2 regions of the Geobacillus sp. FSL W8-1251 genome follow, and region 2 is predicted to be linked to the other one. Evidence: a T-box and tRNA genes for the amino acid it is inferred to sense, from the RefSeq annotation. Region 2 holds a T-box; the other holds one or more tRNA genes.

Region 1 (14,667 bases), 500 kb from region 2:
AACTCGTTGGAAGTGAAGAACCGCTTCCGAAACGGCTGGAACTTTTGTTGCTGGCCAGTGAATTTTTGATTCATTCTTACGTAGAATCAGGTTCCTCTCATTTATGCGAAGCGCTGAAAGAAAAAAATGGTGCTTGGAGCATTGAGGAAATGACCGGTCATCCGCAGTTTGCGCCTTACTCGGTTGATCTTGTTATCATGCTTGAGTATCTTGTCGAAAGGAAAGTGCTAACCGTCGTGGAAATGCCGACAAAAGGAAATACAATGCTCGAACGGTATTACACGTTGTAAAAAAAGAATTTTGACGGTCCCCTTCTGCTGATCCCCAAAAATGGAAGGGAGCCGGTGAGAGGATGGATGCTATTAGGAATTTCATTGTGTTTATACAAATGTCAGTTGCCAAGATCATTGAAGGAAGGAGGCAACCCGGCCGAAAAAAGCTCTTGACTTCCTTGTCGAACGATGATATATTTTAAATCGCTGTCGCTCCGGGAAAATGTTGCGGAGCGGTATGAATAAAAGGCTGTTGACAATAAACAATAAAAATGCTATGATGTAAGGGTCGCTTTAGGAAGCGGAAAACACATTTGCGTTTGAGGGAGTCCAGAGGAGTTGGATTCCTCGGCGCAAGATTGCAACGAAGTAAGTTCAAGAAGAGGTCTCGTTCCTTGAAAACTGAACGAAACGAAGCGCGACGAAAAGCGGAGGTCCGCGGGTCACCGCGACGGGCAAATGTTCTTCGCCTGCAAGGGTGCTTGCACCCGGAAGGCGAAGGTTATTTGACCCCGAGCGGCGGCGGACCGAAGCTGGACAATACGAAAAGCGGAGGTCCGCATGGGCCGAAGCAAAAGCCAATCAACTTTCTTTGGAGAGTTTGATCCTGGCTCAGGACGAACGCTGGCGGCGTGCCTAATACATGCAAGTCGAGCGGACCGGATTGGGGCTTGCCTTGATTCGGTCAGCGGCGGACGGGTGAGTAACACGTGGGCAACCTGCCCGCAAGACCGGGATAACTCCGGGAAACCGGAGCTAATACCGGATAACACCGAAGACCGCATGGTCTTCGGTTGAAAGGCGGCCTTTGGGCTGTCACTTGCGGATGGGCCCGCGGCGCATTAGCTAGTTGGTGAGGTAACGGCTCACCAAGGCGACGATGCGTAGCCGGCCTGAGAGGGTGACCGGCCACACTGGGACTGAGACACGGCCCAGACTCCTACGGGAGGCAGCAGTAGGGAATCTTCCGCAATGGGCGAAAGCCTGACGGAGCGACGCCGCGTGAGCGAAGAAGGCCTTCGGGTCGTAAAGCTCTGTTGTGAGGGACGAAGGAGCGCCGTTCGAAGAGGGCGGCGCGGTGACGGTACCTCACGAGAAAGCCCCGGCTAACTACGTGCCAGCAGCCGCGGTAATACGTAGGGGGCGAGCGTTGTCCGGAATTATTGGGCGTAAAGCGCGCGCAGGCGGTCTCTTAAGTCTGATGTGAAAGCCCACGGCTCAACCGTGGAGGGTCATTGGAAACTGGGGGACTTGAGGGCAGGAGAGGAGAGCGGAATTCCACGTGTAGCGGTGAAATGCGTAGAGATGTGGAGGAACACCAGTGGCGAAGGCGGCTCTCTGGCCTGCACCTGACGCTGAGGCGCGAAAGCGTGGGGAGCAAACAGGATTAGATACCCTGGTAGTCCACGCCGTAAACGATGAGTGCTAAGTGTTAGAGGGGTCACACCCTTTAGTGCTGCAGCTAACGCGATAAGCACTCCGCCTGGGGAGTACGGCCGCAAGGCTGAAACTCAAAGGAATTGACGGGGGCCCGCACAAGCGGTGGAGCATGTGGTTTAATTCGAAGCAACGCGAAGAACCTTACCAGGTCTTGACATCCCCTGACAACCCAAGAGATTGGGCGTTCCCCCTTCGGGGGGACAGGGTGACAGGTGGTGCATGGTTGTCGTCAGCTCGTGTCGTGAGATGTTGGGTTAAGTCCCGCAACGAGCGCAACCCTCGCCTCTAGTTGCCAGCATTCGGTTGGGCACTCTAGAGGGACTGCCGGCGACAAGTCGGAGGAAGGTGGGGATGACGTCAAATCATCATGCCCCTTATGACCTGGGCTACACACGTGCTACAATGGGCGGTACAAAGGGCTGCGAACCCGCGAGGGGGAGCGAATCCCAAAAAGCCGCTCTCAGTTCGGATTGCAGGCTGCAACTCGCCTGCATGAAGCCGGAATCGCTAGTAATCGCGGATCAGCATGCCGCGGTGAATACGTTCCCGGGCCTTGTACACACCGCCCGTCACACCACGAGAGCTTGCAACACCCGAAGTCGGTGAGGTAACCCGCAAGGGAGCCAGCCGCCGAAGGTGGGGCAAGTGATTGGGGTGAAGTCGTAACAAGGTAGCCGTACCGGAAGGTGCGGCTGGATCACCTCCTTTCTAAGGACGAAAAGCGGAAGCGCCGCGTTCGGCTCTCGAAGCCAAATGTTCTTCACCCGGAGGGGTGCTGGCACCCCGAGGGGGAAGGTTATTTGGCAGAAGAGAGCCAGGCGCTGGAGCTAGACAAGACGAAAAGTGGAGGCCGCAATGGCCAACTGTCGATACACAGCGCTTTCGTTTCGTTCAGTTTTGAGGGAATGAGAAATTCCTTCAGTTGCTTTGCGTCTGCGTCTACAAGTGAATTCAGAGAAGCTGGATTCCTCGACGCAAGACTGCAGAGAAGCAAATTCAAGAAGTAGTCTCGTTCCTTGAAAACTAGATAACCGGAAAAGCGGAGGCTCGCGGGTCGCCGCGATGGGCAAATGTTCTTCGCCTGCAAGGGTGCTTGCACCCGGAAGGCGAAGGTTATTTGACCCCGAGCGGCGGCGAGCCGACGCTAGACAATAAGGAAGAAGCCGAGAGCGCTGTAGGTTAAGCTAGAAAGGGCGCACGGTGGATGCCTTGGCACTAGGAGCCGATGAAGGACGGGGCAAACGCCGAAACGCTCCGGGGAGCTGTAAGCAAGCGTTGATCCGGAGATGTCCGAATGGGGGAACCCACTGTCCGTAATGGGGCAGTATCCATGCCTGAATCCATAGGGCATGGAGGGCACACCCGGGGAACTGAAACATCTTAGTACCCGGAGGAGAAGAAAGCAAACGCGATTCCCTGAGTAGCGGCGAGCGAAACGGGAACAGCCCAAACCAAGAGGCGTGCCTCTTGGGGTTGTAGGACCGCTCATTGTGGGAGTGAGAAAGGAACGGGGTAGACGAACCGGTCTGGAACGGCCGGCCAGAGAAGGTGACAGCCCTGTAGTCGAAACTTCGTTCCCTCCCGAGCGGATCCTGAGTACGGCGGGACACGGGAAATCCCGTCGGAAGCAGGGAGGACCATCTCCCAAGGCTAAATACTCCCTAGTGACCGATAGTGCACCAGTACCGTGAGGGAAAGGTGAAAAGCACCCCGGAAGGGGAGTGAAAGAGAACCTGAAACCGTGTGCCTACAAGTAGTCAGAGCGCGTTCATGCGTGATGGCGTGCCTTTTGTAGAATGAACCGGCGAGTGACGATGGCGTGCGAGGTTAAGCCGAAGAGGCGGAGCCGCAGCGAAAGCGAGTCTGAACAGGGCGAAAAGTACGTCGTCGTCGACCCGAAACCAGGTGATCTACCCATGTCCAGGGTGAAGGCCGGGTAACACCGGCTGGAGGCCCGAACCCACGCACGTTGAAAAGTGCGGGGATGAGGTGTGGGTAGGGGTGAAATGCCAATCGAACTTGGAGATAGCTGGTTCTCCCCGAAATAGCTTTAGGGCTAGCCTCGGGATGGAGAGTGTTGGAGGTAGAGCACTGATTGGGCTAGGGGCCCTCATCGGGTTACCGAACCCAGTCAAACTCCGAATGCCAACGACTTATGCCCGGGAGTCAGACTGCGAGTGATAAGATCCGTGGTCGAGAGGGAAACAGCCCAGATCGCCAGCTAAGGCCCCAAAGTGCACGTTCAGTGGAAAAGGATGTGGAGTTGCAAAGACAACCAGGATGTTGGCTTAGAAGCAGCCACCATTTAAAGAGTGCGTAATAGCTCACTGGTCGAGTGACTCTGCGCCGAAAATGTACCGGGGCTAAACGTGCCGCCGAAGCTGCGGGATGACCGTTGGTCATCGGTAGGGGAGCGTTCTAAGGGCGTTGAAGCCAGACCGGAAGGACTGGTGGAGCGCTTAGAAGTGAGAATGCCGGTATGAGTAGCGAAAACAGAGGTGAGAATCCTCTGCGCCGAAAGCCTAAGGGTTCCTGAGGAAGGTTCGTCCGCTCAGGGTTAGTCGGGACCTAAGCCGAGGCCGAAAGGCGTAGGTGATGGACAACAGGTTGAGATTCCTGTACCACCTCCTTCCCGTTTGAGCGATGGGGGGACGCAGGAGGATAGGGCGAGCAGGCGGCTGGAAGAGCCTGTCCAAGCCGCAAGGCTGATCCGTAGGCAAATCCGCGGATTGTAAGGCCAAGCGGTGATGGCGACGGAGTCATCCGGAAGTCCCCGATTTCACACTGCCAAGAAAAGCCTCTAGCGAGGGAAGAGGTGCCCGTACCGCAAACCGACACAGGTAGGCGAGGAGAGAATCCTAAGGCGCGCGGGAGAACTCTCGTTAAGGAACTCGGCAAAATGACCCCGTAACTTCGGGAGAAGGGGTGCTCGTTTGGGTGAAGAGCCCGAACGAGCCGCAGTGAAAAGGCCCAAGCGACTGTTTATCAAAAACACAGGTCTCTGCGAAGCCGAAAGGCGACGTATAGGGGCTGACACCTGCCCGGTGCTGGAAGGTTAAGGGGAGCGCTTAGCGGAAGCGAAGGTGCGAACCGAAGCCCCAGTAAACGGCGGCCGTAACTATAACGGTCCTAAGGTAGCGAAATTCCTTGTCGGGTAAGTTCCGACCCGCACGAAAGGTGTAACGACTTGGGCGCTGTCTCAACGAGAGACCCGGTGAAATTATACTACCTGTGAAGATGCAGGTTACCCGCGACAGGACGGAAAGACCCCGTGGAGCTTTACTGCAGCCTGATATGGAATTTTGGTATCGCTTGTACAGGATAGGTGGGAGCCTGGGAAGCCGGAGCGCCAGCTTCGGTGGAGGCGGCGGTGGGATACCACCCTGGCGGTATTGAAATTCTAACCCGCACCCCTGATCGGGGTGGGAGACAGTGTCAGGCGGGCAGTTTGACTGGGGCGGTCGCCTCCCAAAAGGTAACGGAGGCGCCCAAAGGTTCCCTCAGAATGGTTGGAAATCATTCGGAGAGTGCAAAGGCACAAGGGAGCTTGACTGCGAGACGGACAGGTCGAGCAGGGACGAAAGTCGGGCTTAGTGATCCGGTGGTTCCGCATGGAAGGGCCATCGCTCAACGGATAAAAGCTACCCCGGGGATAACAGGCTGATCTCCCCCAAGAGTCCACATCGACGGGGAGGTTTGGCACCTCGATGTCGGCTCATCGCATCCTGGGGCTGTAGTCGGTCCCAAGGGTTGGGCTGTTCGCCCATTAAAGCGGTACGCGAGCTGGGTTCAGAACGTCGTGAGACAGTTCGGTCCCTATCCGTCGCGGGCGCAGGAAATTTGAGAGGAGCTGTCCTTAGTACGAGAGGACCGGGATGGACGCACCGCTGGTGTACCAGTTGTCCCGCCAGGGGCACCGCTGGGTAGCTATGTGCGGACGGGATAAGCGCTGAAAGCATCTAAGCGTGAAGCCCCCCTCAAGATGAGATTTCCCACCGCGTCAGGCGGGTAAGATCCCTCGAAGATGACGAGGTCGATAGGTCCGAGGTGGAAGCGTGGCGACACGTGGAGCTGACGGATACTAATCGATCGAGGGCTTAACCTAACAAGAAAAGTGGAGGCCGCCTGCTTATCGGCGAGGCGCGCTGGAGGGCCTGCGAGCGGGCTTAGCCCGCCGCAGCAGGACCGAAGCGTCGCGAGCCGATGGCGGCCGGAACTAGACAGTGAAAAGCGCAGGCGAGCGGCGGCGAGCCGGAGCTAGACAATGAAAAGTGAAAGCGTCCCGGCTTCTTCCCGAAACGGTTATCTAGTTTTGAAGGAATGACTTTCCTTCTTGACAACATTTATTTTTTAAGTATAATAAATGATGTCGAAACTGAATCGCTTGCCTAGTGGTGATAGCGGAGGGGAAACACCCGTTCCCATCCCGAACACGGAAGTTAAGCCCTCCAGCGCCGATGGTAGTTGGGGCCAGCGCCCCTGCAAGAGTAGGTCGCTGCTAGGCAATTTCGTGGAGGATTAGCTCAGCTGGGAGAGCACTTGCCTTACAAGCAAGGGGTCGGCGGTTCGATCCCGTCATCCTCCACCACTTACACCAATTGTGTATTCTTATCGCCGTAGGGTGGAGCAACAAGCCTTTGCTTCCTCGAAACCGCTTCGAGTTGCCCCGACGCATCTGGCTTCCTCGAATCAGTTAGTAGAGGAAGGGGCAACGAAAAATTTACTCAGAACATGATCGAAACTGAATCATTTCCTATCGCCGCGGGGTGGAGCAGTCCGGTAGCTCGTCGGGCTCATAACCCGAAGGTCGCAGGTTCAAATCCTGCCCCCGCAACCAAAATTGGTCCCGTAGTGTAGTGGTTAACATGCCTGCCTGTCACGCAGGAGATCGCGGGTTCGAGTCCCGTCGGGACCGCCATTCTTTCAAAATTGTGAAAGATGAAAAATACGGCTCAGCAGCTCATTCGGTAGAGACGAGCATCTGCTTCATCGAATTCGCTTCGAGTTGCCTCAACGCATCGAGCGTCTTTGAATCAGCTGGTAGAGGAAGAGGCACAGAGCAATTCAACGAGCGAGTTAAAAAATAATATATGGCTCGGTAGCTCAGTCGGTAGAGCAAAGGACTGAAAATCCTTGTGTCGGCGGTTCGATTCCGTCCCGAGCCACCATCAAACTATAAATTATACCGGCTTAGCTCAATTGGTAGAGACGAGCATTCGCATCGTTGAATCTGCTGCGAGTTGTCCCGACGCATCCTACTTCTTTGAATAAGCTTGCAGAGGAAGGGACACCTAGCATTTGACTTCCTTGAATCAGCTTGTAGAGGAAGAGGCACAACCGAGCAGATCATATGAGCCAGTAACTCATGTTAAATGTGCCGGCTTAGCTCAATTGGTAGAGCAACTGACTTGTAATCAGTAGGTTGCGGGTTCAAGTCCTGCAGCCGGCATCTTCCATTTTGAAAAAATTCAACTAGCGAAACATGAGCTCAGAAACGAGCGATACATCTTCGAGTTGGCTTCGAGTTGCCTTCGAGTTGCCCCGACGCACTTGACTTCTTCGAATAAGCTTGTAGAGAAAGGGGCAGGTAGAGTGAAATGAAGCTTAGAGTGTTATCTTAACCATGAGCCATTAGCTCAGTAGGTAGAGCAACGAGCGATGCATCATCGAGTTGGCTTCGAGTTGTCCCGACGCATCTTGCATCTTCGAATATGCTAGTAGAGGAAGGGACATCGTTCACTGTGAGTGTATACCCAACCATGAGCCATTAGCTCAGTAGGTAGAGCATCTGACTTTTAATCAGAGGGTCGGAGGTTCGAGTCCTCCATGGCTCATCGTCTTGCGGAAGTAGTTCAGCGGTAGAACACCACCTTGCCAAGGTGGGGGTCGCGGGTTCGAGCCCCGTCTTCCGCTCCACTTCCGCCGGGGTGGCGGAATTGGCAGACGCACAGGACTTAAAATCCTGGGGTAGGTGACTACCGTGCCGGTTCGAGTCCGGCCCTCGGCACGTGCGCTCGTAGCTCAATTGGATAGAGCATCTGACTACGGATCAGAAGGTTAGGGGTTCGAATCCTCTCGAGCGCGTTTTGTCGGGAAGTAGCTCAGCTTGGTAGAGCACACGGTTCGGGTCCGTGAGGTCGCAGGTTCAAATCCTGTCTTCCCGATTTATCATGGGGCCTTAGCTCAGCTGGGAGAGCGCCTGCTTTGCAAGCAGGAGGTCATCGGTTCGATCCCGATAGGCTCCACCTTTTGACTTAAATTTGGCGGTGTAGCTCAGCTGGCTAGAGCGTACGGTTCATACCCGTGAGGTCGGGGGTTCGATCCCCTCCACCGCCACCATTATCGGACCTTTAGCTCAGCTGGTTAGAGCAGACGGCTCATAACCGTCCGGTCGTAGGTTCGAGTCCTACAAGGTCCACCATTATTATTATTGTTGCTTTTTTGGAGGAGTACCCAAGTGGTTGAAGGGGTCGGTCTTGAAAACCGAGAGGCGCCGCAAGGCGCGCGGGGGTTCGAATCCCTCCTCCTCCGCCATGCACTTTAAAATCGTGCCGGCTTAGCTCAATTGGTAGAGACGAGCATTCGCATCGTTGAATCTGCTTCGAGTTGTCCCGACGCATCCCACTTCTTTGAATAAGCTTGCAGAGGAAGGGACACCGAGCATTTGACTTCCTCGAATCAGCTTGTAGAGGAAGAGGCACAACCGAGCAGATCATATGAGCCAGTAACTCATGTTAAATGTGCCGGCTTAGCTCAATTGGTAGAGCAACTGACTTGTAATCAGTAGGTTGCGGGTTCAAGTCCTGCAGCCGGCACCAGAACGAGGCGACTATGGCGAAGTGGTTAACGCACCAGATTGTGGCTCTGGCATGCGTGGGTTCGATTCCCACTAGTCGCCCTTTTCATTATATTATATTCTATATTTGCGGGTGTAGTTTAGTGGTAAAACCTCAGCCACGAGCATCTGCATCATCGAATTAGCTTCGAGTTGCCCCGACGCATCTGGCTTCTATGAATCAGCTGGTAGAGGAAGGGGCATGGAAATAGCGTGGCGGATGTTAAGCCAAATATTATGCGGGTGTAGTTTAGTGGTAAAACCTCAGCCTTCCAAGCTGATGTCGTGGGTTCGATTCCCATCACCCGCTTTTGATGGGCCTATAGCTCAGCTGGTCAGAGCGCACGCCTGATAAGCGTGAGGTCGGTGGTTCAAGTCCACTTAGGCCCATTATTTTCCATTGAATATTTTTGGGTCATTCGCTATAATAATGGGCGAACAATGCCCCATTGTTCCACAGCAAAATCGGAGCGACGAGCTTCACATCTTCGAATTTGCTGCGAGTTGCCTCGACGCATCTCGCTTCCTAGAATTAGCGCTGGCAGAGGAAGGGACAGGGCAAGTATTGGGCTAGCTTTCTTACTCATCATTCCGCAATAGCTCAGCGGTAGAGCAACCGGCTGTTAACCGGTAGGTCGTAGGTTCGAATCCTACTTGCGGAGCCATTTCTTTGGAGAAGTACCCAAGTGGCTGAAGGGGACGGTTTGCTAAACCGTTAGGTCGCAGTTTTGCGGCGCGCGGGTTCAAATCCCGCCTTCTCCGCCATAATGGCCCGTTGGTCAAGTGGTTAAGACACCGCCCTTTCACGGCGGTAACACGGGTTCGAATCCCGTACGGGTCACTGGTTGCTGGCACCAGAGATTCTGGTGCCCTTTTGTACAATTTCTTTTGTCGATTTTTGCGTTTTTTCTTGCGATGCGTGTGGAAGTCTGTTATAATATCTCTCGTTAGCTTTAAAATTACGTTATGATTGTTGGGGACAACGCAGTGTTTCGTTTCGTTAAAGAACGAGGCATTGCGTTTTTTTATTTACCACCCTAAACCGAGAAGACCCTCACTTCCACGCGTGAGCGTAGGGAGAGAGTTCAGGTAGGGAGGGAGTCCCCCGTTTCCAACGGCAGGAAAGTGGGGGGAGAAGATCAAACGAACAATTGGGCGTCGGCTTCGCCGCCATGAATTTGCACAAACATCGTTTGGATGGCTTGAAGATGGCGCTTGGCGGTTTCTTCTGGCGTTGATGGGAGAAAGTAAACGATTTGCAAAGCGTTTTTCGTTTCTCTCGTCACGGCGGTCCGCTCCGAATCGACGATCGGACTGCCAAACGGCCCTCGTTCATCTTTGCTGACGAGTTTGTTGGCAAAGTTGACTGTGCGGCCGTTTAACGCGATGTATTCATCTTTTTCCGTGCCGATCGTGAGCGTCACTGTCCCGTTGATGCGGTCTAGATCATAGATGCCGAGCGGAATTTTATAATAGAGTGAAAAAAAGTTGTTTATGTCTGCCGCTGAATGGATAGGCGGAATGAAGCTTTTTTTCTGGATGCGTCGGTACAGGCTTTCACTTGACGGTCGATAGCGGCTTGGGTCCGTTCCGATTTGTTTGAAAGTACGGCGCCATTCGACCATTTCAGGAATGTCGGCAATCGACTTTTCCTGCAGCTCGATGTAAAGAGATTCTTGAAACAGCTCAAGCCGCCCCCTTAACATTTGCGGTGAATCGCTGACCTCGATATGATAATAGCGGATGACGCCGAATTTACCAGAAGGAAGGCGTTGCTTTAGTTGTTCTGATATCACGCATTTCATCTTGATCACCTCGGATTTCATTTTACCATATATGACGAAAGGAGGGAAAACGATGGATGTTATGGCATTAAAGCAGGAAGTCATTGAGTACAGTCGGTCAATCGGCATTGATAAAATCGGATTTGCGAGCGCTGATCCGTTTGTGGAATTAAAGGAACGGCTGCGCCGCCAGCAGGAGCTCGGCTATCAGTCCGGTTTTGAGGAACCAGATATTGAGAAACGGACGAATCCTTCATTGCTTCTTCCGGAAGCAAAATCGATTATTGCCATTGCTCTTGCCTATCCGTCTAAAATGAAAAATGCGCCGCGGGGGACAAAGACGGAACGGCGCGGCGTTTTTTGCCGCGCTTCATGGGGAAAGGACTACCACAATGTGTTGCGGGAACGTTTGCAGCAGCTCGAGGAGTTTTTGCTGGCCAAAGTGCCCCATGCCCGCGTTCGCTCGATGGTGGATACCGGAGAGCTCGCCGATCGGGCGGTGGCGGAACGGGCAGGGATCGGTTGGAGTGGCAAAAACTGCTCTATTATTACACCAGAGTTTGGATCGTATGTGTATTTGGGAGAAATGATTACGAATATTCCATTTCCCCCTGATGAACCGGTTGAAAACCGATGCGGCACGTGCACGAAATGCATTGATGCCTGCCCGACTGGGGCGCTTGTGCAAGGGGGACAACTGAACGCACAGCGGTGCCTTTCCTTTTTAACACAAACGAAAGGCTTTTTGGCCGACGAGTTTCGAGAGAAAATCGGGAATCGGCTGTATGGCTGCGATACATGCCAGCAAGTCTGCCCGGAAAATAAGGGAAAAGACTTTCATTTGCATCCGGAATTCGAGCCGGATCCGGAAGCGGTAAAGCCGAAACTCATCCCGCTGCTTCAGATGAGCAACCGTGAATTTCAAGAAACATTTGGGGCCATGGCGGGTTCATGGCGTGGGAAAAAGCCGATTCAGCGCAATGCCATTCTGGCGCTTGCCCATTACAAAGACCAAACCGCGGTGCCGCATTTGCTGCGTTTGTTGAAAGAGGATAGCCGTCCCGTCATCCGCGGGACGGCGGCGTGGGCGCTCGGGAAAATCGGGGATCCAAGCGCTAAGCCTTATTTGGAGGCCGCGCGGCAAATGGAGGCGGATGCCGATGTGATCGCTGAGATTGAAAAAGGACTAAAACTGTTGGCTGAGGCAAAGGAATAGGGAAAAAAACGCAGCTTCCCCACATAAGGTAGTAACAAAAACGAAAGTGGTGGAAAGCAGCATGAAAAAACAGTTGCGCGCGTGGTTGGATGAGCGAGCCCGCTCGTTTGTGTCGGAAAGCAATATCCGAAGCGAAGAGGCGGCAAGAAAGCAACAGCTTTGCCAAAAGCGCGGTGCGGAGATCGTTCGTTGCACGATCCGGGGGCAAATTGTCGGCAGGCAGACCATTGAGCGGGAAGCGAAAGTGATGTATATTGCCCACCATCAATTTTTAATTAAGCAAAGGGGTTCACTATATATAGAAGAACAGGTTGAGGAGCGATGCGCCTGTTTTGTTGGCGGTGAGCTTGTTGCTGATGAACCGATCAACCGATTGGGGGGGGATATGGAGGAGCCGCGCGTCGAACGAGAGCAATGGACGGGAGATCGTCTTTCTTACCAGTATGACCGCGCCCGGGCGGTGCGGTATGCGGAAACGTGGTGGAATCGGCATAACCCGGTGTTTCCGTCGTTTCCGGTGGATTGCACGAATTTTGTTTCCCAATGCTTGTATGCGGGCGGGGCACCGATGACGGGCTATCCGAACCGGGCGAGGGGATGGTGGTGTCAAAACGGAAGTTGGAGTTACAGCTGGGCTGTCGCTCATTCCTTTCGTTGGTATTTGAGCGGGTCGCGCATTGGCTTGCAGGCGGTGGAAGTGGCGGAGCCGGAGCAATTGATGGCAGGCGATGTCATCTGTTATGATTTTCAAGGGGACGGACGCTTCGACCACTCAACGATTGTGGTGGCGAAAGATCAGAACGGGATGCCGCTTGTGAACGCCCATACGACAAACAGCCGAATGCGCTATTGGTCGTATGAAGATTCAAGCGCCTATACGCCGAACATTCGCTATAAGTTTTTTCACATCATCGATCGCAAATAAACGTTGCTGAGGTGAAGGAAATGCCGCTTCATGTAGTGCTATACCAGCCAGAAATTCCAGCCAATACTGGAAACATCGCTCGTACGTGCGCAGCAACCGATACGTCGCTCCATTTGATCCGCCCGCTCGGTTTTTCTACGGATGATAAAATGTTAAAGCGCGCCGGGCTTGATTATTGGCCGTATGTCAATATTTCGTATTATGACTCGCTTGATGAACTATTCGCCCGCTTTCCGGAAGGGGAGTTTTATTTCATTACGAAATTCGGGCGCCGGTATTATGATTCGTTTGATTTCAGCGATACAGAAAAACATATTTTCTTTGTGTTCGGCCGTGAAACGACCGGACTGCCGAAGGAGCTGCTTGAGGCCAATATGGACCGTTGCCTTCGCATCCCGATGAATGACAAAGTACGCTCGTTAAACTTGTCGAACACGGCTGCCATTTTAGTGTACGAAGCGTTGCGCCAACAACGGTTTTATGGGTTGTCATAAACAAAAAAAACGACCTTCGCTCTGGAGGTCGTTTTTTTGGTCTTATTGTCTGACGTCTGGTTTGTCTTCATAGCCAGCGGTGAAAATGGCCGTCAAAAACGCAATGATAACCCCTAGCACAAGCAACGTGCGCATCGTTTGTTCCTCCTTCATAATGAAAGTGGCAGGCGTTTCCCTCTTTATTATAGCGAATATGGCTAAGCATGTGAATGACCGCAGTTGGTTGTTAGGAGACAAAATTTTTTGCGGCGAATGATACGGGACATCCTCGCATAAATTGTAATAATCTTGCTGTTAGACATCCAAGGGTGAGGAGGTCCTTTATGGATATTTTGCAAAAAATCGCCCGGTATCGGGAAGAGGAAGAAAAGTTGAAATGGGAAGGAACGTTTGCCGAGTATTTAAAGATTTTAAAAGAAAAGCCGTGGGTGGCCCAGTCGGCTCATTCGCGTGTTTATAATATGATCAAAGATGCTGGGGTCGAAGAGGTGAATGGGCGGAAACGATATAAGTTTTTCAGCCAGCACCTGTTCGGGCTTGAGGAGGCGCTTGAGCGGCTCGTTGAGGAATATTTCCACCCGGCGGCGAAGCGGCTTGATGTGTGGAAACGGATTTTGCTGCTGATGGGGCCGGTCGGCGGCGGGAAATCGACGTTGGTAACGCTCCTGAAGCGCGGGCTTGAGGAGTACTCCAAAACGGAGCGCGGAGCCGTTTATGCGATTAAAGGGTGCCCGATGCATGAAGACCCGCTTCACCTCATTCCTCACCATTTGCGCGACGATTTTTACCGCGAATACGGCATTCGCATCGAAGGCGAGCTGTCGCCGCTCAATATGATGCGGCTTGAGAAAGAGTACGGCGGACGCATTGAAGACGTGCTAGTGGAGCGCATTTTCTTCTCGGAAAACCGCCGCGTCGGCATCGGGACGTTCAGTCCGTCTGATCCAAAATCGCAAGACATCGCCGATTTAACGGGAAGCATCGATTTTTCAACGATCGCGGAATACGGCTCCGAGTCCGACCCGCGCGCGTACCGGTTTGACGGCGAGCTGAACAAAGCCAACCGCGGGATTATGGAATTTCAAGAGATGTTAAAGTGCGATGAAAAATTTCTTTGGCATTTGCTGTCGCTGACGCAAGAAGGCAATTTCAAGGCTGGGCGGTTTGCTTTAATCAGCGCCGACGAATTGATTATCGCTCATACGAACGAAACGGAATATCGGTCGTTCATCGCCAACAAAAAGAACGAGGCGCTCCATTCGCGCATCATCGTCATGCCGATTCCATACAACTTGCGCGTCTCGGAAGAAGAGCGCATTTACGAAAAAATGATCCGCGAAAGCGATGTCGCCGACGTGCATATCGCCCCGCATACATTGCGGATTGCGGCCATGTTTACGATTTTGACTCGGCTGAAAGAGTCGAAGCGGCCGGATGTGGATTTATTGAAGAAAATGCGCTTGTATGATGGCGAAATGATCGAAGGATTCAGCGAGGTCGATGTGGAGGAGCTGAAAAAGGAGCATCCGGACGAGGGGATGAGCGGCATCGACCCACGCTATGTCATCAACCGCATTTCTGCCTGCATCATTCGCAAAGGAGTGCTGTCGATCAATGCGCTTGACGTGCTTCGTTCGTTGAAAGAAGGGTTGGATCAGCATCCGTCGATCACGAAGGAAGACCGCGAGCGGTATTTGAATT
Region 2 (14,667 bases):
CCCGCCGAGCATCAGCCCAAGCCCTACGCCCGCCAGGCGTTCAGAAGGCTTCAGGCGGCGGATGTAGACCACGATCGCCGCCACGACAATCACCGTAATCAAATAAAAGAGCCAAAACTGCCCTTCTAGCATGCCCCATGCCGCGCCGCGGTTGCGGTGCGACGTAATATAGAGCACATTGTCAATGATCGGGATGCTTTCCCCAAGCCGCATATAGCGGACGACAAGCCATTTCGTCCATTGATCGAGGATGACGACCGCCGCCGCAATCCAATAGTATGCCACCGTGCCAAGTCCCCCTGTCCTTCTCATTCATCCTTTTTGCATTGTAGCATAATTCGCCATGGCAAACAAATGAAGCGGCAAGGCCGCCCCAAGGCAGCCTTGCCGCTTTTTGTTACGCGTAATAATGTTCGTTCACAATGTGCGCGCAGCGCGGACAAAGCGTTGGATGCGACGGATCGGCGCCGACTTCTTTCGTCACCGTCCAGCACCGCTCGCACGTCTCGCCTTCCGCCGGGCGGACGATCACCGCTACATGGTTAAGCCGTTCGGCTTCGGCCGGCGCGGCGTCATACGGCTCATCGGCGATCGAAAAGGCGGAAACGATGAGAAGCTGGCGCAAGTCGGCATCAAGCGACGCCAATAGCTTCCGCGCCTCGTCTTTCGGGTAGACGATGACGCTCGCGGTCAGCGATTTGCCGATCACTTTTTCATTGCGGGCGTTCTCGAGCGCTTTGAAAATATCATCGCGCACGTCCATAAACGCATCCCATTTCGCCAGCAGCGCTTCTTCGCTGTCGATCGCGATCGGCTCCGGCATATCGGTGAGCTGGACGCTTTCGACGTTTTCTCTTCGATTCGGGATATGCTCCCACACTTCATCGGCGGTATGCGGCAAAATCGGCGCGATGAGCTTCGCCAACGCGACGACCGTCTCATAGAGCACCGTCTGCACGGCGCGGCGGGCGCGCGAGTCGGCCGCTTCGATGTACAAAATGTCTTTCGCCATATCCAAGTAAAACGCGCTCAGCTCGACGGTGCAGAAATGGTTCATCTCATGGTACACGGCGGCGAAATCGTAGCGGTCATAGGCCTTTTTCACTTTGGCGATCAGCTTGTTCAACTTCGCCAGCATATAGCGGTCGACTTCGCCAAGCTCCCCAATCGGCACGGCGTTTTCGTTCGGGTCAAAATCGAACAAGTTGCCGAGCATAAACCGGAATGTGTTGCGGATTTTCCGGTACACTTCGGACACTTGTTTTAAAATATGATCGGAGATGCGCACGTCCGCTTGGTAGTCAACCGAAGCGACCCAAAGGCGCAAAATGTCGGCGCCAAACTGTTCCATCACTTTCGTCGGCACGACGACGTTGCCGAGCGACTTGCTCATTTTCCGCCCTTCGCCGTCCAAGACAAAGCCGTGGCTCAACACGCCTTTATACGGCGCTTTGCCGGTGACGGCAACGGCGGTGGACAGCGATGAGTTGAACCAGCCGCGGTATTGGTCGGAGCCTTCCAAGTACAAATCAGCCGGACGCACGAGATCGTCGCGTTCGACCAACACGGCTTGGTGCGACGAACCGGAGTCAAACCAGACATCCATAATGTCCGTTTCTTTCGTAAAGATGCCGTTCGGGCTCGACGGATGGGTGAATCCTTCCGGCAGCAAGTCTTTCGCCTCGCGTTCAAACCAGACGTTCGACCCGTATTGGCGGAACAAGTTCGACACATGCTCAATCGTCTCATCGGTGATGATCGGTTCACCGTTTTCGCCGTAAAAGACCGGAATCGGCACCCCCCAGGCGCGTTGGCGGGAAATGCACCAGTCGCCGCGGTCGCGCACCATGTTGTGGATGCGGATTTCCCCCCACTCCGGAATCCATTTCGTTTCCTTAATCGCTTGAAGCAGCTCGTTGCGGATTTTATCGATCGATGCAAACCATTGCGTTGTCGCCCGGAAAATCGTCGGCTGCTTTGTCCGCCAGTCGTGCGGATACGAGTGGGTGATAAACCCAAGCTTCAACAAAGCGCCGACTTCCTCAAGCTTCTGTGTAATCGCCTTGTTGGCGTCTTCGTAAAACATCCCGGCAAATCCCGGCGCTTCCTCGGTCATGTAGCCGCGCTCATCAACCGGGCAAAGGACCGGAAGCCCATATTTTTGCCCAACGAGAAAGTCGTCTTCCCCGTGGCCCGGCGCCGTATGGACGCAGCCGGTGCCGGCGTCGGTCGTGACGTGTTCGCCGCAGACGACAAGCGAGTCGCGCTCATAAAACGGATGTCTCGCCACGACGTATTCAAGCTCGTTTCCTTTGACCGTTTTGACGACCGACCATGCGTCCCAACCGATTTCTTTCGCCACCGATTCCGCCAAGGCGGCAGCGACGACATACCGTTTTCCGCCGACATCGACAACATGGTAATCCAAATCCGGATGAACCGCGATCGCTAAGTTCGCCGGAATCGTCCACGGCGTCGTCGTCCAAATGACGATTCGCTCATCGCCCTCAAGCACGCCTTTGCCGTCTTTCACCGGGAAGGCGACATAAATCGACGGCGAACGCTTGTCTTTATATTCGATTTCCGCTTCGGCGAGCGCCGATTCGCTTGACGGGGACCAATAGACCGGCTTCAACCCTTTGTAGATGAGCCCTTTTTTCGCCATTTCGCCGAACACTTTAATTTGCTGGGCTTCGTACTCCGGTTTGAGCGTAATGTACGGGTTGTCCCAGTCGCCGCGCACACCGAGCCGCTTGAACTGCCGGCGCTGGTTGTCGATTTGTTCATACGCGTATTGCTCGCACAACTTGCGAAACTCGGCGACGCTCATCGATTTGCGGTCGACGCCTTGCTTCGCGAGCGCCGTTTCGATCGGCAGTCCGTGCGTATCCCAGCCCGGCACGTACGGCGCGCAATAGCCGCTCATCGATTTGTAGCGGACGATGATATCTTTTAAAATTTTATTCAGCGCATGGCCCATATGAATGTCGCCGTTGGCATACGGCGGGCCGTCATGCAGGACAAACAGCGGCCGTCCTTTCGTCCGCTCCTGCACTTTCCGGTAAATGTCCATCTCTTCCCATTTTTTTTGCATTTCCGGCTCCCGCTTCGGCAAGTTGCCGCGCATCGGGAACTCGGTTTGCGGCATAAGCAGCGTCTCTTTGTAATCCATCCTTGCTCCTCCTTCGAACGATAGATTCCAAATAAAAAACCGTTCTCCCCCGGCAAGGGACGAGAACGGTCTCGCGGTACCACCCTTCTTGGCCATGCAAACGACGCACAGCCCACTTTTCATTCGTAACGGGAATGACGCGCCATGGCCTACTGGATGTTCGGCATGGAACTCCAGGGTGATGTTCACTCTTGCGCCGATGCCAGGCTTCCACCATCCCCGGCTCGCTGCGACCGGTCGTTCAAGAGCTACTATCCCTTTCATCGTCGATGACTATTTCACTATTCATCCTGAAAAAAGCCAACCGCCTCCCACGGCGGCTGGTGCAGTGATTTTTGCCAATGATTATACCCGACATGGCCTCGGTTCGTCAAGGCTGAGACAACGGCTCTTTCGCCTCTTCTTCGAGATCAGGCATCTCGTATTCCATCAACTCGTCCCAGTCACGGCTGTTGATCATATCGAGCTGCGCCTCAACGAGCATGCGGAAGCGAGCGCGGAACACTTTCGACTGCCGCTTGAGTTCTTCGATTTCCAGCGCGATTTTCCGCGATTTGGCCAGCGCGTCGCCGATGATGCGCTCCGCGTTTTTCTCCGCTTCTTTAATGATCAGCTTCGCCTCTTTTTGTGCGTTGCGCTTCACTTCTTCCGCTGCTTCCTGAGCCACAAGAATCGACTTATTTAACGTTTCTTCAATGTTGGAAAAGTAATTCAATTTTTCCGTCAGTTCGGCCACTTTTTCTTCCAGCTGCTTTTTTTCACGGATGAGCATTTCGTAATCTTTAATAATTTGATCCAAAAACTCATTCACTTCATCTTCGTCATACCCGCGAAATCCGCGGCTGAATTCCTTATTGTGAATATCCAATGGCGTCAACGGCACAATGGCCACCTCCGTCTCCATCATTCCTTTTCTTCCTTCATTCGACACGATCAGCCCATTTCCTGCTGCGATTCGATTATTTTTGACGGCCCAGCCGGATGCGCCAGCGTTCTTTTTTCGTCATCCCCTCGACGGAAAACAGCTTGCAGCGACCAAACCCGCGCGCCGACAGGACATCGCCCGGCCCGCATACAAAATCGGGCTTGTCCACCACCTTCCAGTTCACTTTGACGAGCCCGCTTTCAATGAGCGTCTTCGCTTTCTCGCGCGCGAGGCGGAACGCCTGGGCAAGCACCGCATCGAGCCTTAGAGAAGACACCGTGACCGTTCCTTCCTCCCACGTTTCGGCAAGCGGCATGGCAGCTGACAGCGGCAACAGCTCAAGCGAAACCGGCGCTTTGCCGATCGTCCCGACATGGAGGCGAATGTAATCGGCCACCTCGGCGGCGGCAAAAAATTGGATCTCTCCTCCTTGGACGAGAATGTCGCCGAACTTGCCCCGCCGCAAGCCGAGCGACATGAGCGCTCCTAAGACGTCGCGGTGTTCAAGGGAAACGAATTTGCCTGGATAGCGGACAGCGAACAAGGCGATGTCATAATCCTCCTCATTCGGTTCGAAATACGGCGGATACAAAAGCGCCCGCTTCCGCTCGACAAACAAAGCGCCGCCGAAAAAGGACACGCGCACGTCTCCGTCGCTGCCGACGATGCTTTGCACGATTTGCTGCTCACGCGGATCAAGAAAATCGGTCAGCTTCGGAGCGTACTGACGTTCTACCATTTCCTTCCATTCTATTACATGATCGATGAATTGATGTTCCTCTTTGCGGAAGTGCTGATACAGCTCCATTCCCATTCACCTTGCCTCATAAAGAAAGGAACCCGGAACGGATTCCTCCCGCTATTCCGCCCGCCTGCGCCTGGGCCAAACGACGCGCGTTCCGTCCGGCTGCTAAAACTGCGCTTCGAGGATGTCAAACAACGCATACAGCCCTCTTGTCGCAAATTCAAGGACAATAAAGGCGATGATCGGAGAGATGTCAATGATGCCAAGCGGCGGAATGACGCGCCGAAACGGTTCCAAATACGGCTCGCAAATGGCGGCAAGCATTTGTCCGAACCGCGTTTCGCGCGCATTCGGAAACCAAGACATCAAAATGTAAATGATCAAAGCGTACGAATATACTTGAATCAAGGTCGTTAAAAACGTAAGCACATAATCCAACGACTACCACCTCTTTATCGGTCTGTCATCCTCGCCGTCAAGCGAAATCGCGCCGCTGACGTCGACGTTGTCCGGGGTGCACAAAAAGATTTTCGTGCCAACTTGCTGAATGTCGCCGCCAATGGCGTACACCGTGCCGCTTAAAAAGTCGACGATCCGCTTCGCCTGCTCATGCTGGATGCGCTGCAAATTGACGATGACCGCCCGCCGGCTTTTTAAATGATCGGCGATTTCCTGCGCCTCCGCATACACCCGCGGCTCAGCGAGCACGACTTTCGCCGATTTTTGCACGCTTTGCAAGCTGACGACGTTCGCCTTGTTTGCCGCCTTCAGCAGCGGCGCCTCCTCTTCCGGCTGCGGCGCTTCGTATTCTTCTTCATAGTCTTCGTAATCTTCTTCTAAAAAATAATCGCGAAATTTTTTCATCAACCCCATCAAGTTCACCTCCTACAATGATCCGACAAGCGCGCTGCCGATGCGCACAAACGTCGCCCCTTCCTCAATGGCGATCTCGTAATCGTTCGACATGCCCATCGACAGCTCCGTGCACGGCGCATGCGGCCAGCGGAGCGCCTGAACGCGCTCTTTCAAGACCCGCAATTGCCGGAAGCAGGCGCGCAATACCGCCTCGTCATCCGTATGCGGGGCCATCGTCATCAATCCGACGACCTCAAGGTGCGAAAACGAACGGAGCTGATCGATGAACGGGACGGTCTCGTCAGGAGAGAGGCCGTGCTTCGTCGCTTCTCCCGATACATTCACTTGCACAAAACATTTCACCGGCCGCACCGCCCGCTTTTCAATTTCTTTCGCCAGCGACAGGCGATCAAGCGAATGGATGTAATCGACTTTATCGATAATGTCCTTCACCTTGCGCGACTGAAGCGTCCCGATAAAATGCCACACCGCCCGGTCCCCGATCCGTTCATACTTTTCAAGCAGCTGGCCGGCGCGGTTTTCGCCGAGGTCGGCAATGCCGGCGTCAAGCACATGAAGCGCCCTTTCGGCATCAATATATTTCGTGACAGCAACGATGCGTACGTCGGCCGGATTGCGGCCGACGCGGGCGCAAGCCGCCTCGATGCGCTGGCGAACGGCTGCCAAGTTGTCGCGTACGGTCATGCTGTTTCCTCCCTTCGGCCGATAAACGCCAACATCCGCCCTGTCGTCCCACGGTCGCGGCGGTGGGAAAAAAACAACGTCTCCTCACAGCTTGTACAGCGTTCCGACACATAAATATGGCAGTCTGGAATCCCGGCGGCCGCAAGCTGCAGCCGGTTGGCCTCTTTTAAATCAAGCGCATACTGCCCTTGGCTTGTTTCGCGCCACGGCAACGGGCCGCCCGCAGGAAGAGTCGGACGCAGGCCATCGATCACCCGGTCATCAACCGTGTAACAGCATGGGCCAATGGCCGGTCCAATCGCGGCATAGATGTCGGACGGGGCAATGTGTTCACGCTCCTGCCAAAGCCGCACCATGTTTTGGACAATGCCGCCCGCCGTCCCCCGCCAGCCGGCGTGGGCAAGGCCGACTAGGCCCGCCGATGGCGCGATAAAATAGACAGGCACACAATCGGCAAAACAAAGTGCGAGCAATACCCCCGCCTTATCCGTATACAGCCCGTCAGCCCCCCGGACCGCTGCAGCGAAGTCGTGCGCCCCGCTCCCCCGATCGCCTTTCGTCACTTTCCGAATCACGGCGCCGTGCACTTGCTCACAACACACCCAATGATCGAGCGGAACAGAAAGCCATTCAGCCAGACGGCGGCGGTTGTTGACGACATGCATGCGATCGTCGCCGACATGCAGCCCCATATTCAGCGAGGCGAACGGCCCTTCGCTTTCTCCGCCTTGTTTCGTTGTCAACCCGGCGACTGCTCCGGCAAACGGGGGCGCCCCGCAGCGGAGCCATCCTTGAGCTTCTTGTTGAAAAATGTCCGGCATTCGCGTCAACCTCACGCTGTTTTTGTAGGTTTTTATCACTTTTTTTCCTATTTTATCATAGTTTGTTTGTTTGTGATAACCTTTATTTGCGATTTTGTCGAAACATTGGTGCAATCCCGCCACTCAATATGCCGCTCATTGCGCGGGCCGCTCAGTCGGCATCATGCAGGCGGACTAAAATGACATCCGCTCCGATTTTGACGATGTTTTGCCACGGAATGACGACCGCTTCTTCACGCCCGAACAACCCGAGCATCTTTCCGGAGCCTAAAATAATGAGCGAACGGATTTTGCCTGTATCTAAATCGATGTCAATATCCCCGATGTTGCCAAGCTTCTTCCCGTTGGCCACATTGACGACATCTTTCGTTTGAAACTCAGAAATTCTCATCACGGTTCAGTCCCCCGCCTTTCCTCTCCTCTTTTTCATCTATATGCACCGCCCAACCGGTTATGTGCCAAAGAAAAAAGGCTGCCCGAGCAGCCGTTCACACTTGGATGTTTTTATTCATTTGCCGGATCGCTGCCTTTTCAAGCCTGGACACTTGCGCCTGGGAAATGCCGATTTCCTCGGCGACTTCCATTTGCGTCTTTCCTTGGAAAAACCGTTTGCGGATAATCATTTTCTCTCGCTCATTCAACCGCCGCAGCCCTTCTTTTAAAGCGATTTCTTCGATCCATTGGATGTCGCGGTTGCGCTCGTCGCTAAGCTGGTCCATCACATAAATCGGATCGCCGCCGTCGTTGTATATCGGTTCAAATAAGGAAACAGGGTCTTGAATGGCATCAAGGGCAAACACCACTTCCTCGTGGGCGACGCCGAGTTCCCGCGCAATATCTTTCGTCGACGGCTCTTTCGCCGTCTCGCTCATGAGCCGTTCCCGCACTTGCAGCGCTTTGTAAGCGATGTCGCGCAGCGAGCGCGAGACGCGAATTGGATTGTTATCGCGCAAGTAACGGCGGATTTCGCCAATGATCATCGGCACCGCATAAGTGGAAAATTTCACATTTTGGTTAAGGTCAAAATTATCAATCGATTTCATGAGTCCGATGCAGCCAACTTGAAATAAATCATCAACAAACTCGCCGCGGTTGTTAAAGCGTTGAATGACGCTTAACACGAGGCGTAAGTTTCCGTTTACCAATTTTTCCCTTGCTTCCAAATCCCCTTCATGCATCCGGCGAAACAGCTCCCGCATTTCCTCGTTGTTGAGGACGGGAAGCTTTGAAGTGTCTACACCGCAAATTTCGACTTTGTTCCTCGTCAAGTTGTTCCCTCCCATCAGGAGATGCTAAGTCGTCAGTTTTCAGTATCTCCCTGGGAGGGAAAAATATGCACAGCCTGTCCGAGCGAAAAAAAAGCGGCGGAGCGTCCACTCCCGCCGCTTGCTACATCATTTTGTTGAACTCTTTGCGCAACCGTTTAATGATCCGCTTCTCGAGCCGCGATATGTACGATTGCGAAATGCCGAGCAAGTCAGCGACATCTTTTTGCGTTTTTTCCTCCCCTCCTGACAAACCAAAGCGCAATTCCATAATCTGCTTTTCACGGTCGCTCAGCTGGTGCAAGGCGTTTAACAGCAGCCGCCGGTCGACGTCCGCCTCCAAATCCTTTGTAATGACGTCGTCTTCCGTTCCCAGCACATCGGACAGCAGCAGCTCATTGCCGTCCCAATCGATATTGAGCGGTTCGTCAAACGACACTTCCGCCCGCACTTTATTGTTGCGGCGCAAATACATTAAAATTTCGTTTTCAATGCAGCGTGATGCATAAGTCGCCAGCTTGATTTTTTTCTCCGGGTTAAACGTATTGACCGCTTTGATTAAGCCGATCGTTCCAATGCTGATCAAATCTTCGATGTGAATGCCGGTGTTTTCAAACTTGCGCGCAATGTAGACGACAAGCCGCAAATTGCGTTCAATGAGCAGCGACCGCGCCGTCTCATCACCGGTGGCCAGCCGTTCGATCAACTGCTCTTCCTCTTCTTTCGTCAACGGCGGCGGAAGCGCCTCGCTGCCGCCGATATAGTAAATTTCGTCGGCCTTCAACCCAAGTTTGGCCAGCAGCTTATACAGCCAATACATGAACCGAAGTTTCCATCTTTTCATCAAAATCCCCCTTCTAAACGGATAAAACGCGAGTATGATATAGTAACGACCTATGAAGCGGTCAGCTTTCTTCCCGCCTGCACCATTTTCGGGTGGATGATGCAATCGTATTCTCCGTCGGCTGAAAGCGGGTCTGCACTTAAGGCCATAAGCCCATGTTTCACCTCAAGCCACTCGTTTTCGTATGACAGCGCGATGCGGTCTAGTTTTACCGCCATCATCATTTGCGGGCCGCTGCCCACTGCGCGGTATGGAATGAGACGAAGACGATGGGCCCACTGTTCGGGCGGGTCGTCAACCGTCATGGCTGCCATATAGGCCATCAGCTCTTCGGGCAGCACGTCCTTCGCTTTTTCCCGGTCCACGATCATCACCGGCGTTTTGGACACTGGGTCAAACAGCTGGTTGCCGCTGTCGATGAGCCCTCTTAGGGCAAGGGGCCGGCCTTCCCAAACAGCAATGACATCTACAATATGTTCGAAGCGCAATTTTTTCTCGCGAATCTGTTCCACACGGCGGCGGGAAAAAAGCCACAACACCGGAAACCCGACGAGGACAAACAGCCAGCTTACCGGGTCGCCCGCCCCGGGGGGATGCATCATCAATAATCCGTTCTGCACGGACAGTTGCTCGGCGAAAAAATAATGAACCGCCAGCATGCCGCCCCCGACAGCGAACGTGGTAAAGTAAAACGCCAGCATGTTCTCGATCATATAGCGCGGCCGCTTAAAGCCAAAAGCGGAGAGCACAATCAAGATCGAGGCGGCCATTTTGGCAAGCGGGTGCTGGGCGATGGCGGACAACGGGGTGAACAGCAGCACCACAAGCAGCGACCCGATCAACGCTCCGGCCAACAGCCGCCACCAGACGATCGGGCGCTTAAGCATGAGCGCTGTCAGCCAAAGAAGCATTGCATCAAAACAGACGTTCAAAAGCCAAATGACATCAAGATACACAACCAACCGGCAAGCCCCTCCCCCGCCCCATCGGCTTTTGTCTGAAACAAGTATATAGCATATCCCGTTGGAAAGTCTGTCAATTGGTGGTGGTGAAAAACAGAATGTTTTGTCAAAGCGAGGGGAAACGTGCGAACGAGGAAAACCGCCCTTTGAAGCGCGGGGCGAGGGCAAAAAAAGAAGGGGCTGACCCAAAACGCGAATGCGTTTTGGGATCAGCCCCCACTTTTTTGCCTCAAATATAGAAGAATCGCCCTTTTTTCTGGTAGAATAGAGTCACCAAAACCACTACCACCGAAAGAAGGGCGATTCTTTTATGAAACATGATCATATTTCCTTTAAAGAGTATACCATGGACAACCTCTCTTTGCCAAGCAACATCGCCGATCTCATTCCACGGGATAACATGGCCCACGTGGTTCATGAGATGGTTGAACGCATCCCGATGGAGACGTTTCTTGCTTACTACAAAGGAGGGGGCGCCTCCGCCTATCATCCGAAAATGATGACCAAAATTCTCCTTTACGCTTACACCCAAAAAATGTATCATGGCCGTGAGATTGCACGGCAGCTCGAAGTCCACCTTCCCCTCATGTGGCTAAGTGGATTTCAAAAGCCGGACTTCCGCTCCATCAATCGGTTTCGTTCGGAGCGGATGAAAGACCTGATTGACGACCTGTTCCGGGAAATGATCACGCTGCTCGTGGCCGACGGCTATGTCAAGATGGAAGATTATTTTGTGGATGGAACGAAAATTGAAGCGAATGCCAACCGGTACACCTTCGTTTGGCGCAAATCGGCTGAGAAGTACCAGGAGAAACTCCAAGCCAATGTCGATCGGCTGATTGCCCAGATCGAGGCGATCGTGGAAGAAGAAAAGGCGGAAGACATCGACCCTTCGCCGGCCTTTACGTCAGAAGAAATCCGAAAGAAAACCGAGGAGTGGGAAAAACGGTTGGAGGCCGAGCCGGACAACCAACCGTTGAAGAAGGCCATCAAGAAGATGAAGGAGGACTACTTGCCCCGCAGTGAAAAGTATGAACACCAACTCCATGTATGCGGGGATCGCAACAGCTATTCCAAGACCGATGTGGATGCCACCTTCATGCGGTTGAAGGAGGATCACATGCGAAACGGCCAGCTCAAGCCGGCCTATAACGTACAGGTGGGTTCTTCCGGCCAATTTATTTTGGGGTATTCCCTTCATCAGAGGCCGGGCGACACTCGTTGTCTTCTCCCGCATTTGGAGACCGTTCGAGAGAAGTACGGCGTGGAACCCGAACGTTTGATCGCTGACGCGGCTTATGGCTCGGAAGAGAACTACGTGAAGCTGGAAGAGAAGCACATATCGGCCTTGATCAAGTACCATACGTATGAGAAGGAGAACACGCGCAAGGTCAAGAAAAATCCGCATCATCAGCAGAATTGGACCTATGTGGAAGAAGAAGACGTTTGGATTTGCGCCAATGGGAAAAAGCTGGTTCGCACCGGAACTTCGAAACAGACCACGGAATCAGGATACACCTCGGTCACCCGACACTACCAATGCCATGAATGCGAAGGATGTCCGTTCCGTTCGGCCTGCACGACTTCCAAGTATGGACGAACCACGCAATGGAACCCCATCTATCATGAACAAAAACAGAAAGCCCGCGAACGGTTGGAGAGTGAAGAAGGGCAAGCCCGATACCGCCAACGCCAAACCGACATTGAGAGTGTATTTGGGCAAATCAAACAAAATCGCGGGTTTCGTCGCTTTGTCCTGCGAGGCCTCCAAAAAGTTTCCATCGAATGGGGGCTGGTTTGTGCTGCCCACAATCTTCTCAAAAAAGCCGCTAGGGACAAGCAATTGTCCTTGGTGGCGTAAATGAGGGGGAGAACAGAGTCGGAATTTTGTTCCGTTTGGTAAAATATACAAAAACCAGAGAGGGCTGACTCCAAAAGTCCGCTTTTTGGCGGACTTTTGGGTCAGCCCCCGATAGCTCCTCAACGGCGACGGTTGCGGTTACGCAAGAACGCCGGAATATCGAGCGGGTCTTCCGCCTGCCCGGACCGGAGCGCCACATAATCTTGCGCCGGTTCTTCGCGCTTTTCCCGCTTCGGCGCCGGCGTCACTTTCGGCGCCGTCCCGATGCCGGCGCGCGGCGGCCGCGGCTGCGAAGCAACGTTTTCGTTAAACCCGGTCGCGATGACAGTGACGACAATTTCGTCTTTTAAGTCTTCGTTGATGACCGAGCCGAAAATCATATTCACTTCTTGATCGGCCGCCGAAGCGACGATGTCGGCGGCCTCCTGCACTTCGTACAAACTTAAGTTCATGCCGCCGGTGATGTTCATGAGCACGCCTTGCGCCCCGTCGATCGACGTCTCCAACAGCGGGCTGGAAATGGCTTTTTTGGCTGCCTCCGCCGCTCGGTTTTCGCCGCTGGCAATCCCGATGCCCATCAGCGCCGAGCCTTTGTTGGACATGATCGTTTTCACATCGGCGAAGTCAAGGTTGATCAACCCCGGCACAGCGATCAAATCGGAAATGCCTTGCACCCCTTGGCGCAGCACATTGTCCGCTTCGCGGAACGCCTCAAGCATCGGCGTATTTTTGTCAACAATCTCAAGCAACCGGTCGTTCGGAATGACGATGAGCGTATCGACCGCCTCTTTCATGGCGGCGATGCCGCTTGCGGCCTGCGTCGCCCGCTTCCGCCCTTCAAACGTAAACGGGCGCGTGACGACACCGACCGTGAGCGCTCCTAATTCGCGGGCGATTTGGGCGATGACGGGCGCCGCCCCAGTTCCCGTGCCGCCGCCCATGCCAGCGGTGACAAACACCATATCGGCGCCGCGAAGCGCTTCTTCAATTTGCTCTTTGCTCTCCTCAGCTGCTTTTTTTCCAACTTCTGGGTTCGCTCCCGCACCCAAGCCGCGTGTCAGCTTCGCCCCGATTTGCAGTTTCGTCGGCGCCTTCGACAAATTGAGCGCCTGTGCATCGGTATTGACGGCAATAAATTCAACGCCTTGCACTCCGTGTTCAATCATCCGATTGACGGCGTTGTTGCCGCCGCCCCCGACCCCAATCACCTTGATCGTTGCCAACTGATCGACTGTTGTCTCAAACTCCAACATGGCCAAATCCTCCTAAATTTCAATCTCTATTCAAAGAAAGAACCGAAAAATTTCTTGACCTTCTTCCCGAAATGGTCTTCTTTCTTTTTCGGTTTCGATGGTTGTTTTGGCGCCGGGCGCTCGGCCGGCTCCGCCGCGGCCGCCGCCGGGACGGTTTTCCCTTGCAGCTGCGCCTGCCGGTAGGCGAACTTGAGCAGGCCGACGCCGATCGTGTATTGCGGGTCGCGCACGCCGATGTAATCCGGCATGGCAACACGGACGCTCGTCCCTAGGACGACGTGAGCCAACTCCAACACTCCCGGCATATTCGCCACGCCGCCGGTCAGCACATAGCCGCCCGGAAGGTCGCGAAAGCCAAGCCGACGCACTTCATGTTGAACCATTTGCAAAATTTCCTCCATCCTCGCCTCAATAATATCGGCGATCTCAAGCTGGCTGAACTGCTGGTGTTGATCGCTGCCTATGACCGGCACGCTGAACACTTCTTCGTCCGAAGCGTGGTCGTAAAACGCATACCCGTGCTTCAATTTGATTTTTTCCGCATCCTCCGTTGTTGTCCGCAGCCCGATGGCCAAGTCTTTTGTAATATGCTCCCCGCCGACCGGCAGTGAAGAGACAGCTTGCAACGCCCCTTGCTCAAAGACAGCGACCGTTGTCGAACCGCCGCCCAGATCGACGAGCGCGGCGCCCAAGTGCCGCTCATCGTCGGATAATGCCAGCAAACCGGCCGCTAACGGCTGGAGGCAAATGTCGCTGATTTCCAAACCGGCGCGTTCCACACAGCGAAGGAGATTATGTAAAATCGTCTTCGCTCCGGTCACCATCGTCCCTTCCATCTCCAAGCGGACGCCGATCATGCCGCGTGGGTCGTGGATGCCGTCTAAGCCGTCGACGATAAACTGGCGCGGAACGACGCTGATAATTTCCCGGTCCGGCGGGATGGAAACGACTTGCGCCGCATCGATGACGCGGGCAACGTCTTCATCGCTGATTTCGCGGTTTTCGCTGGCAACCGCAACGATGCCATGGCAGTCATGCAGCTGAATATGGCTTCCCGCCACCCCGACAATCACGCGGCGGATCGAAAGGCCGACCATCCGTTCCGCTTGTTCGACCGCGCGCTTGATCGATTGCACCGTTTTATCTATATCAACAATCGCGCCTTTTTTGAGCCCTTCTGATTTCACATTGCCGATTCCGATAATGTTAATCGAGCTGCCCAACATTTCCCCGATGATGACTTTGACGCTCGATGTTCC

What was found. The T-box of region 2 lies ahead of ileS (isoleucine--tRNA ligase). A T-box ahead of a tRNA ligase gene usually reads a tRNA of that ligase, here a tRNA-Ile.
Region 1: it encodes a tRNA-Ile, which carries the amino acid that the T-box ahead of ileS (isoleucine--tRNA ligase) is inferred to sense. The anticodon was not compared.

Annotation. Positions count from the first base shown of each region.
Region 1 covers NZ_JBBOUF010000001.1:1,127,810-1,142,476, reverse strand. Annotated here, with positions in the region: gene NSS88_RS06050 (nucleotidyltransferase-like protein) at 1-290, shown strand, start outside; rRNA gene NSS88_RS06045 (16S ribosomal RNA) at 862-2,420, shown strand; rRNA gene NSS88_RS06040 (23S ribosomal RNA) at 2,890-5,817, shown strand; rRNA gene rrf (5S ribosomal RNA) at 6,100-6,216, shown strand; tRNA gene NSS88_RS06030 (tRNA-Val) at 6,225-6,300, shown strand; tRNA gene NSS88_RS06025 (tRNA-Met) at 6,473-6,549, shown strand; tRNA gene NSS88_RS06020 (tRNA-Asp) at 6,555-6,630, shown strand; tRNA gene NSS88_RS06015 (tRNA-Phe) at 6,805-6,880, shown strand; tRNA gene NSS88_RS06010 (tRNA-Thr) at 7,089-7,161, shown strand; tRNA gene NSS88_RS06005 (tRNA-Lys) at 7,474-7,546, shown strand; tRNA gene NSS88_RS06000 (tRNA-Gly) at 7,554-7,628, shown strand; tRNA gene NSS88_RS05995 (tRNA-Leu) at 7,634-7,719, shown strand; tRNA gene NSS88_RS05990 (tRNA-Arg) at 7,723-7,796, shown strand; tRNA gene NSS88_RS05985 (tRNA-Pro) at 7,803-7,876, shown strand; tRNA gene NSS88_RS05980 (tRNA-Ala) at 7,885-7,957, shown strand; tRNA gene NSS88_RS05975 (tRNA-Met) at 7,975-8,051, shown strand; tRNA gene NSS88_RS05970 (tRNA-Ile) at 8,057-8,133, shown strand; tRNA gene NSS88_RS05965 (tRNA-Ser) at 8,156-8,246, shown strand; tRNA gene NSS88_RS05960 (tRNA-Thr) at 8,455-8,530, shown strand; tRNA gene NSS88_RS05955 (tRNA-His) at 8,538-8,610, shown strand; tRNA gene NSS88_RS05950 (tRNA-Gly) at 8,787-8,857, shown strand; tRNA gene NSS88_RS05945 (tRNA-Ile) at 8,864-8,937, shown strand; tRNA gene NSS88_RS05940 (tRNA-Asn) at 9,138-9,212, shown strand; tRNA gene NSS88_RS05935 (tRNA-Ser) at 9,220-9,312, shown strand; tRNA gene NSS88_RS05930 (tRNA-Glu) at 9,317-9,388, shown strand; gene NSS88_RS05925 (B3/B4 domain-containing protein) at 9,687-10,352, opposite strand; gene queG (tRNA epoxyqueuosine(34) reductase QueG) at 10,405-11,547, shown strand; gene NSS88_RS05915 (amidase domain-containing protein) at 11,609-12,472, shown strand; gene trmL (tRNA (uridine(34)/cytosine(34)/5-carboxymethylaminomethyluridine(34)-2'-O)-methyltransferase TrmL) at 12,493-12,966, shown strand; gene NSS88_RS05905 (PrkA family serine protein kinase) at 13,290-14,667, shown strand, end outside.
Region 2 covers NZ_JBBOUF010000001.1:629,568-644,234, forward strand. Annotated here, with positions in the region: gene lspA (signal peptidase II) at 1-312, opposite strand, end outside; gene ileS (isoleucine--tRNA ligase) at 398-3,172, opposite strand; T-box leader at 3,225-3,445, opposite strand; gene NSS88_RS03170 (DivIVA domain-containing protein) at 3,543-4,055, opposite strand; gene NSS88_RS03175 (YlmH family RNA-binding protein) at 4,132-4,905, opposite strand; gene NSS88_RS03180 (YggT family protein) at 5,008-5,280, opposite strand; gene NSS88_RS03185 (cell division protein SepF) at 5,284-5,715, opposite strand; gene NSS88_RS03190 (YggS family pyridoxal phosphate-dependent enzyme) at 5,728-6,402, opposite strand; gene pgeF (peptidoglycan editing factor PgeF) at 6,399-7,223, opposite strand; gene NSS88_RS03200 (YlmC/YmxH family sporulation protein) at 7,375-7,617, opposite strand; gene sigG (RNA polymerase sporulation sigma factor SigG) at 7,712-8,491, opposite strand; gene sigE (RNA polymerase sporulation sigma factor SigE) at 8,613-9,332, opposite strand; gene spoIIGA (sigma-E processing peptidase SpoIIGA) at 9,383-10,294, opposite strand; gene NSS88_RS03220 (IS1182 family transposase) at 10,605-12,155, shown strand; gene ftsZ (cell division protein FtsZ) at 12,275-13,408, opposite strand; gene ftsA (cell division protein FtsA) at 13,435-14,667, opposite strand, start outside.